2 regions of the Petrocella sp. genome follow, and region 2 is predicted to be linked to the other one. Evidence: a T-box and tRNA genes for the amino acid it is inferred to sense, from the RefSeq annotation. Region 2 holds a T-box; the other holds one or more tRNA genes.
The links. A T-box is a leader RNA that pairs with one kind of tRNA and senses whether it is charged. The one in region 2 lies ahead of AC6F8J_RS11090 (glycine--tRNA ligase), so its partner is inferred to be a tRNA-Gly.
Positions count from the first base shown of each region.

Region 1 (4,424 bases), on a different contig from region 2:
GTGATAATAATACTCTTTTGTTTCTCCATACATTTGCCCTTTATGAGCAGCCTTAGCAAATAAAGCAGCAAATGCTACATCATCACTACTATGTCTTCTTGTATATATTTCCATAATCTTTAATTTATCTCCAGATGGAAGAAGCCTTAGTTTCTTTCATCGAAAGAGCTACTTAAGACTTTTCTTGTCTATCAAGTGCAGCCAATGCAACTTTATCGTTGCCAGTAGCGCCATAGCGCTTAAGATGACGTTTAATTTTATTAACTTTGTGCTTACGGGTTGTGCGAGTCTTTTCAAGTGTTTTTCCATTTTTATTATTCGCCTTAGTTTTGCTACTTTGACGACCATTTGCTTTACATGTTCCAGCCATAATTTTTTATCTCCATATATAGGGGCTTTAACTAAATGGACAATTTCTTTAATTCTTAGCAAATAAATCCTTTATCTGGATGTAATGTAGCAAGGAATGAAGTTTATATGGATGAGGATAAGCAGAAAGATTTAAATATCTCTTTCTCAACTTCTAATAGGGCCAAATACATATTATGTTTATTAGTTTTCTTTTCTTTATAAATTTCTTTTTTATATTTTTCTTTAAAAAGCTCTAGCATTTTAGTTGCAGCCATATAATGATGAGTTGTAGTACAAGATCTTAAAACTTTTTCTACTTTTATTGCATCTTTAAAGAAACACATATAATCTTTCCTTTCTCATTAAGGATTGGTACGCTCGGGGAGATTCGAACTCCCATGCTTTTCAGCACCAGATCCTAAGTCTGACGCGGCTGCCAATTACGCCACGAGCGCATATTTTATCTATTTTTTAAAGAAGGCCCATTTTTCTCTGCCAGTTCTGAATCCTTTGAAACTTCATAAATGTCTTTAATCCAACTCATAATTAGCTACTAGATATCTAAAGAGATATCCTTAAAGTATTGAATATTATTACGTGCAAGCCAGAAGCTTAATACATAAGCAGCATCATGGTCATTTCCATTTCTCCCAATTAGCTTATAGATTCTACCTGAGTTAGTCTTTCCAGTCATTGTATCTTTATCAAATTCAACAATCTTAGAACTAACTCTACCGCCAAATTCAGTTTGATTCCATCCTATAAAATGACGATTTCCACCTTCTTTATCAACCTCAATAATAGTCCATCGAACTAGTTCAATCTCAGGAAGCTCATTAATTGTTTTAGATGCCCAAATTGCCATTAGATTATCATCCTTAAAATTTTTCTTAATTGATCTTCTTTAAATGGTTTTGTTAAGAATGTAGCAGCTCCAGCAAGTTTTGATTGTTGAATTGCTTCAGCTCCACCGTCACTTGTAAGAAGAATGCAAGGTATAAATTTATGTAATTTTTTTATTTCTTTAATTAAAGTATATCCATCAATCTTAGGCATATGCAAATCAGTTATAACTAAATCAACACGATTAGTTTTTAAAAAGATTAATGCATCTTGACCATTTTCAAAATCAAAAACATTATAATCTTTTTTTAACGTATCTATTAACATTACTCTTATTGTAATTGAATCATCAATAATTATTATATTTTTTTTCATATTTTACCTCTCCTCTAGAAAGTATCTAGATATGTTAATAAAGAGATAAAATTTGGAGCGAGATAAGGGACTCTAACCCTTTTCTTTAGCTTGGAAGGCTAAGGCACAAACCATATACCAATCTCGCATTAATTTTTATAACATAACTTCTTATAAAACTCTAGCTCTAAGTTATACCTGCATTCTTTAATATAGTTATCAATCTGAGGAATCACAACTTGTCTTTGCTCCACAAAGGAAACAAGTATAATCGGTAATAGACTTTACAGTTCTTGGAGAGGCATTCCATATATGATGCCTATTCCCATATAGGTTTTTACTGCATTCATCAGTCCATGCACGATCACTATTTGTCCCATAGTTTTTTACTGGTTGATCCATTCTTTAATAACTCCTGAAGCTAACTTTCCATCATATTGCCCAGAAAAGTTCTCTTTGAAATATTTCATATAATCACCCATCGTCTTTGCCCCATAAACTTTAGCAATAGTACAAATAGCAAGAATTTCTTTTTTAGTCAATTGCTTAGGAAGAAAATCTTCAAGAATAGTTTTTTCAAGATATTGAATTGAGGCATCTTTTCTTTGACTTTCAAGAGCTTCAATTGTAACATTAATACCTTTAAGAAGTTTCTTAATTGCAGTAATGCAATCTTCATCGGTAATAGACCTCTGACCATCATCTTTAACAATGCGTTCAATATCAGACTTTAAAAGACCAAGAATATTTGCCTTACGAACAAATTCATAATCTCCAGCTGCTAATTTACGAGCAGCAAACCAATCTTTTTTTATAGTTTCAAACATAAACTATCTCTTTCATTTTCTATTAGAAATTCAATTTGATTTGCTATATTAGATGGGGTAAGAATTCTTTCATTGCAACATAAGCTTAAATCTTCTTCCCCCTCAACCAACATTGTATATTCCTTACACTTTGAGCATATAAAACAGTCCATATTAATCTCCAGAAATTAATTCATCTATAGAAAAATAGATTCCATAACAAGGATCTTTTGCTTCCTATCTATTATTATATTTCTTCAAGTGGAATATAAGCTATTGGGATATTGCGATCTCTTGCTAATTCCAATTCCTTTTTTACTTCTACTGATGTTTCCCATCCATATAACATTAAAACATGAACTTCATCACATGTTTTTAACTCTTCAACACAATAGTCATCCCAATATTCAAACTTTGCAGAAACACCATATTTTTCAGAAAGATGGATTCCTGCTACGATTGGAGAAACTGGACATATTCCGTTATGTAAAAGCTTTATAAAATAATATTCAGCGTTTTGAAGTCTTGCAAGAGCAAAGTTCTTATCAATATGCTTAAATGGTAAACTAATAAATACTCTTTTCATTTTCCTGCTTTCATCCACTCTTGCGTGAACCATAGTTGACCACATCCTGCACCAATATCATCTTGCCCCACTGGATCAAATTTTCTAACACTATATCCTTCAGAAAGAAATTCTTGCATTATCTTTTCACATCTTTCAGAAGAGATTTGCTTACTAAGAATATCTTTTACAGGTATGCACATTATCCTATCAGCTTTCCAACTTTCAATGACGGTCCACTGTTTATCTTTAAAAGTTTAGATACATCTACAGATATAATATTGTCGAATCTACAATATCTTTTGAATCTAAGTTATAACTAAGAGAGCCTGCCAATTCTTAGACGATACAAGATTTTGGTAGGGATAGTTGGAATTAAACCAACGACCTCAGCTTTATCAGAGCTGCGTTCTTTCAACTGAACTATATCCCTATATTTTTTATTAATTTTTAAAAAGTTAGTTTAATTAAGCATAGTCCAGCTTTTTCATTATTTTCAGAACTATTTGTTATTTCTACTTTTTTCCATCCAGTTAAAATATATTTATCTTTGATTATCTTTTTAAGATATAAAGGAATCTCTCTGCTTAAAGTAATTTCAACAGTATTTTGATTTTTAATTTCATTATCTTTTATAAGAGCTTCATCAAGGATAAGTTCAATAGCATTTGCTTCATTAACCAAATGTTTTTGAAATTTTTCTTTTGCTACTTCTGGTCCAATAGCCATCTTTAATATCCTTTATTAAACAGATTATTATTATTATTATTATTATTATTATTGGAGTCTTGTGAGGGACTTGAACCCACGTTTACAGTTTTGCAGACTGTCTCCTGAAACCAACTCGGATAACAAGACTTATTTCTTTTCTATAATCCACTTATTACATTCAAGATTATCTTCATTTATCTTAAAATACTCATCGAATGAAACTAAATCATTATCACATGCATAGTCTAACAATTTAAATCCCATATCTTTATAAAAAGCACATGTATAACATTTTTTCATTTCTGGATTAAATACACAAGATTTTTCATGAATAATTGTATTATTCGGATCATCAAATGAAGCTCTACAAAAATTACACATCCATACTTGTCTCATGTATTTATCCTTTAAAATATTTTTCTCATTCTAGCAGAGTCTCACTAGCGATACCTGTTAATTCAGGTCATATTTTTTGCTTCACTATAATGCTTTGCGTCAAAGGCTACTAGACTATAGGATAGGCCACGAGATTTTTTTTTAAAATTAAAGTTAAACTATGGAAGCCCTAATTGGACTCGAACCAATAAATACCTTAGTATGGCACCTTCAAAGGGTGCTGCCTTACCAATTAGACTATAGGGCTATTAATTTTTATCCAAGACTTTTTTCATGCTACTAGGAAATACCTAATAACTATTTTTTAATTGTTAAAAATCTTTCAAAAATAGGCATTCCTTTTTTAAAAAAATTATAGCCTATCATAATACTTATGAACCAATACAAAGTTTCTGGAA
Region 1 covers NZ_JCBCDA010000069.1:5,647-10,070, forward strand. Annotated here, with positions in the region: gene AC6F8J_RS07965 (HD domain-containing protein) at 1-114, opposite strand, end outside; gene AC6F8J_RS07970 (hypothetical protein) at 173-370, opposite strand; gene AC6F8J_RS07975 (hypothetical protein) at 474-695, opposite strand; tRNA gene AC6F8J_RS07980 (tRNA-Leu) at 722-806, opposite strand; gene AC6F8J_RS07985 (hypothetical protein) at 905-1,216, opposite strand; gene AC6F8J_RS07990 (response regulator) at 1,216-1,569, opposite strand; tRNA gene AC6F8J_RS07995 (tRNA-Gly) at 1,623-1,696, opposite strand; gene AC6F8J_RS08000 (GatB/YqeY domain-containing protein) at 1,935-2,375, opposite strand; gene AC6F8J_RS08005 (DUF1937 family protein) at 2,602-2,973, opposite strand; tRNA gene AC6F8J_RS08010 (tRNA-Ile) at 3,277-3,352, opposite strand; gene AC6F8J_RS08015 (hypothetical protein) at 3,370-3,648, opposite strand; tRNA gene AC6F8J_RS08020 (tRNA-Cys) at 3,701-3,777, opposite strand; gene AC6F8J_RS08025 (hypothetical protein) at 3,778-4,026, opposite strand; tRNA gene AC6F8J_RS08030 (tRNA-Gln) at 4,188-4,273, opposite strand; gene AC6F8J_RS08035 (hypothetical protein) at 4,324-4,424, opposite strand, start outside.
Region 1: it encodes a tRNA-Gly, which carries the amino acid that the T-box ahead of AC6F8J_RS11090 (glycine--tRNA ligase) is inferred to sense. The anticodon was not compared.

Region 2 (4,424 bases):
ATTTTCAAGTCTTGTGATAGGCTCTGGCGTTCTGATACCGGCAACAACGTCTTCACCTTGAGCATTTAATAAATACTCACCGTAAATACCACGTTCACCAGTTGATGGGTTTCTTGTAAAGGCAACACCTGTACCGGATGTATCACCCATATTACCAAATACCATAGATTGAACATTAACTGCTGTTCCCCAGCTACCTGGAATATCATGCATTCTTCTATAAATCACTGCTCTTTCATTGTTCCATGAATCAAATACCGCATCAATTGCCGCCATAAGTTGTTCTACTGGCTTTTGTGGGAATTCTGTACCTTCATGTTTAACATATAAAGCTTTGAAAGCTTCTACAACTTCTTTAAGGTCGTCTGCTGACAACTCTAAGTCGTTTTCAAATCCTTTGGACTCTTTGATTTCATCAAGAACACGCTCAAATTGTGATTTTGGAAGTCCCTTAACCACGTCTGAGAACATCTGAATAAATCTTCTGTATGAATCATACGCAAATCTTGGATTGCCTGTTGCTACTGCAAATCCTTCAACTGATACATCATTAAGACCTAAATTAAGTACCGTATCCATCATACCAGGCATAGATGCTCTCGCACCAGAACGTACAGATACTAATAATGGTTTGTTATTATCACCAAAAGTCTTTCCGGTGATTTCTTCAAGTTTTGCCAAAGATGCTCTGATTTCAGCCTTGATCTCGTCTGTAATCTTCCTTCCATCTTCATAGTACTTGATACAGGCTTCTGTTGAAACTGTAAATCCTTGAGGGATTGGAAGTCCTAATTTAGTCATTTCAGCAAGATTCGCACCTTTACCACCTAATAGGTTTTTCATGGACCCATCTGCTTCACTGAACATATAAACAAACTTTTTGCTCATTCTTTGTCCTCCTAAATAAATTTAATTGTCAACGTTTCAGGTTGTCTCAAACTACCAAAAAATCAAAACCACCCTAATCCGTTGCGTTTATTGTAAACAGGGTTGGCCTGTTTTCACACACATATATATAAGGGCAAAATCACATCTTTTGCCCTTATATATTATAACACAACAAGACAAAATGTGTACCCTAAATTCCCATTTTTTATAGTTCCTTGAAGCTATTTAAGGATTTTAACGAAAAGTAAAACATTTTCGTTAAATTTTTGTCTATTTTATATAGTTTGTATATATCTTGATTTTATTTCATACTGTAAACCTACTAAAAATCAAATTTATTATGAAAATATTCCAAGAGCTCACTGATTTTTACGCGTTCCTGTTCCATTGAGTCTCTATGACGGATGGTTACAGATTGATCTTCATTCGAGTCAAAATCATAAGTTATACAAAAGGGTGTTCCAATTTCGTCTTGACGTCTGTAGCGTTTACCAATACTTTGACGATCATCAAATTCCACATTGTAATATTTGCTAAGCAAGTCCATAACCTTTTGAGCATCATCATTGAGTTTTTTAGACAGTGGTAAAATGGCCATCTGCATCGGCGCAAGTGCCGGATGGAATCTTAAAACTGTTCTGATTTCACCGTTCTCTAAGGTCTCTTCGTCATAGGCTTCACATAAAAAAGCCAGCGTCACACGGTCAGCCCCAAGCGAAGGCTCTACACAATAAGGTACATATTTTTCATTGGCTTCTTGATCAAAGTAAGTCAAATCCTGACCGGAATGTTCTTGATGACGTGTTAAGTCAAAATCCGTTCTTGAGGCAATACCCCATAACTCACCCCAGCCAAAGGGAAATAAGAATTCAATGTCACTTGTAGCATTAGAATAATGAGATAATTCTTCAGGGCTATGGTCTCTAACGCGCATATGGTCTTTGGTCATACCAAGTTCCTCTAACCAGTTGACACAAAAAGCTTTCCAATAAGAGAACCATTCGATATCCGTTCCTGGCTTACAGAAAAACTCTAATTCCATCTGCTCAAATTCTCTCGTTCTAAATGTAAAATTACCTGGTGTTATTTCATTTCTAAACGATTTTCCAACTTGTGCAATACCAAACGGCACTTTCTTTCTGGACGTTCTTTGTACATTTTTGAAGTTAACAAAAATACCTTGAGCCGTCTCAGGACGTAAATACACTGTATTTCTGGCATCTTCTGTTACACCTTGGAAGGTCTTGAACATCAAATTAAACTGTCTAATGTCTGTAAAGTCATGTTTACCACAGGAAGGACAATCTATGTTATTGTCCTCTATGTAAGCTTTCATTGCTTCATTAGACCATGAATCTACAGGATCTTCAATGATAATGCCTTGAGTTTCCATGTAATCTTCAATCATTTTGTCTGCTCGGAAACGTTCTTTACATGCTTTACAATCCATCAATGGGTCATTAAACCCACCTACATGACCTGAAGCAACCCAAGCTTGTGGGTTCATCAATATGGCACAATCGACACCCACATTGTAAGGACTTTCTTTGACAAACTTCTGCCACCAAGCCTTCTTTACATTGTTCTTTAGCTCTACACCAAGAGGTCCATAGTCCCATGTGTTGGCTAACCCACCGTATATCTCTGATCCAGGATAGACAAATCCTCTTGCTTTTGCCAATGCTACAATTTTTTCCATTGTTTTTTCCATGATTATCACCCTTTCAGCTTTCATATATAGATGTTAAGATATTAAAAAAACACCCTGCCATCCCTAGTCATAAGGGACGAAAGCATGTCACTTCCGCGGTTCCACCCTAATTGGTAAAATACCCACTCATCATCAATGCACTCCTAAGCACCATTCCTCTTATAGTTCCTATTCGGCTTTCACCACCCCGAACTCGCTTAAAAAACCAATTTAAGAGTACTCCTCTTATTCATCATGCTATCTTATACTCGATTGTTATGAATATATCATAGGAATGTCAGACTGTCAAGAAGAACCAAGAACAAAGGAAAAGACACAGACCAGGTATGTTCCGGGTCTGATCTGTGTCTTTGTTATAAACGACTTTAACTTTTATTTGTGTTTTATAATCCTATTATCCAGTGCTTTTGGTTTTCCAAGTATTTCTTTTAAAAGTATCGCCTTCCTTAGCTCCTTCTTTGTCAGACTTTTTACTTCTTTTTTAAGGCTTCTCATATCCACGCCTCCTAGATTTCCTTGTCACTTTCACCAATAGACTCTCTCATACCTGTATCCGCCTGAATGTTTTTTAGATTATAATAATCCATCACACCAATATTGCCTTTTCTAAATGCCTCCGCTATAGCAAGGGGCACCTGCGCTTCAGCTTCAACCACTTTCGCCTTCATTTCTTCAACCAAAGCTTTCATTTCTTGTTCTCTCGCGATGGCAAAAACTCGTCGTTCTTCAGCTTTTGCTTGAGCGATTTGTTTATCTGCTTCTGCTTGTTCTGCTTGAAGCCTTGCACCAATATTTTTACCCAAATCAATATCTGCAATATCTATCGAAAGGATTTCAAATGCGGTTCCAGAGTCCAGGCCTTTATTTAAGACCCGTTCAGAAATCATATCCGGGTTTTCTAGAACTTCTTTGTGACTTTCACTTGAACCGACTGTGGTGACAATACCTTCACCAACCCTTGCGATAATGGTTTCTTCACCTGCACCACCTACTAATCGATCAAGGTTGGCTCGTACCGTTACTTTTGCCAACGCTTTGACCTCAATACCGTTTTTTGCAACTGCTACGACCAAAGGTGTTTCGATTACCTTAGGGGTAACACTCATTTTTACCGCTTCAAGTACATCACGACCTGCCAAATCAATAGCGGCTGCCCGTTCAAAAGTCAGATCTAATTTAGCCCTGTGCGCTGCTATTAGAGCGTCTACAACACGACCAACTTTTCCGCCTGCTAGCAAATGAGATTCTAGCTGATTAATATCCACATCTATATTTGCTTTTACCGCTCGAATCAAAGGCAATACAATTAGATTCGGCTTTACACGACGTAGCTTCATACCTATTAAGCCAGCTATACTGACCTTGACATTGGATGAAATAGCGGCAATCCACAATCTTACCGGAATAACGCTAAAAAACAAAGCCAAAAACAGTACCACCAAAGAAACTATGAGTAACATACCAATGGGTTGTTCCATATCAATACCTCCTATTCTATACTTTTAACAAAGATTTTTTTGCCTTCCATTTCTGATATTATAATTTTAGAACCTTTTGTAATAAAACTACCTTTTGTTAATACATCTAACTCCAAGCCAACAAATACGCCTTTACCAGAAGGTCTAAGTGAGGTTAAAGCGACACCTTTTTTGCCCACAAGTTCGTTCAAATCACTTTTTAGAATTTCTTCATTTAGTTGGGCTTTCTGAATTAAGGGGCTTCTCCTAGATGCTATGAATTTATAGGCTAAGTACATGAGAATAATGGCTACTAGTAAGATAAGCAAAAACATCACAACGCCTTCAGCTACTGTATTGCTTGTCAT
Region 2 covers NZ_JCBCDA010000102.1:91,700-96,123, reverse strand. Annotated here, with positions in the region: gene ppdK (pyruvate, phosphate dikinase) at 1-888, opposite strand, end outside; gene AC6F8J_RS11090 (glycine--tRNA ligase) at 1,211-2,599, opposite strand; T-box leader at 2,669-2,841, opposite strand; gene AC6F8J_RS11085 (hypothetical protein) at 2,972-3,094, opposite strand; gene floA (flotillin-like protein FloA) at 3,106-4,077, opposite strand; gene AC6F8J_RS11075 (NfeD family protein) at 4,089-4,424, opposite strand, start outside.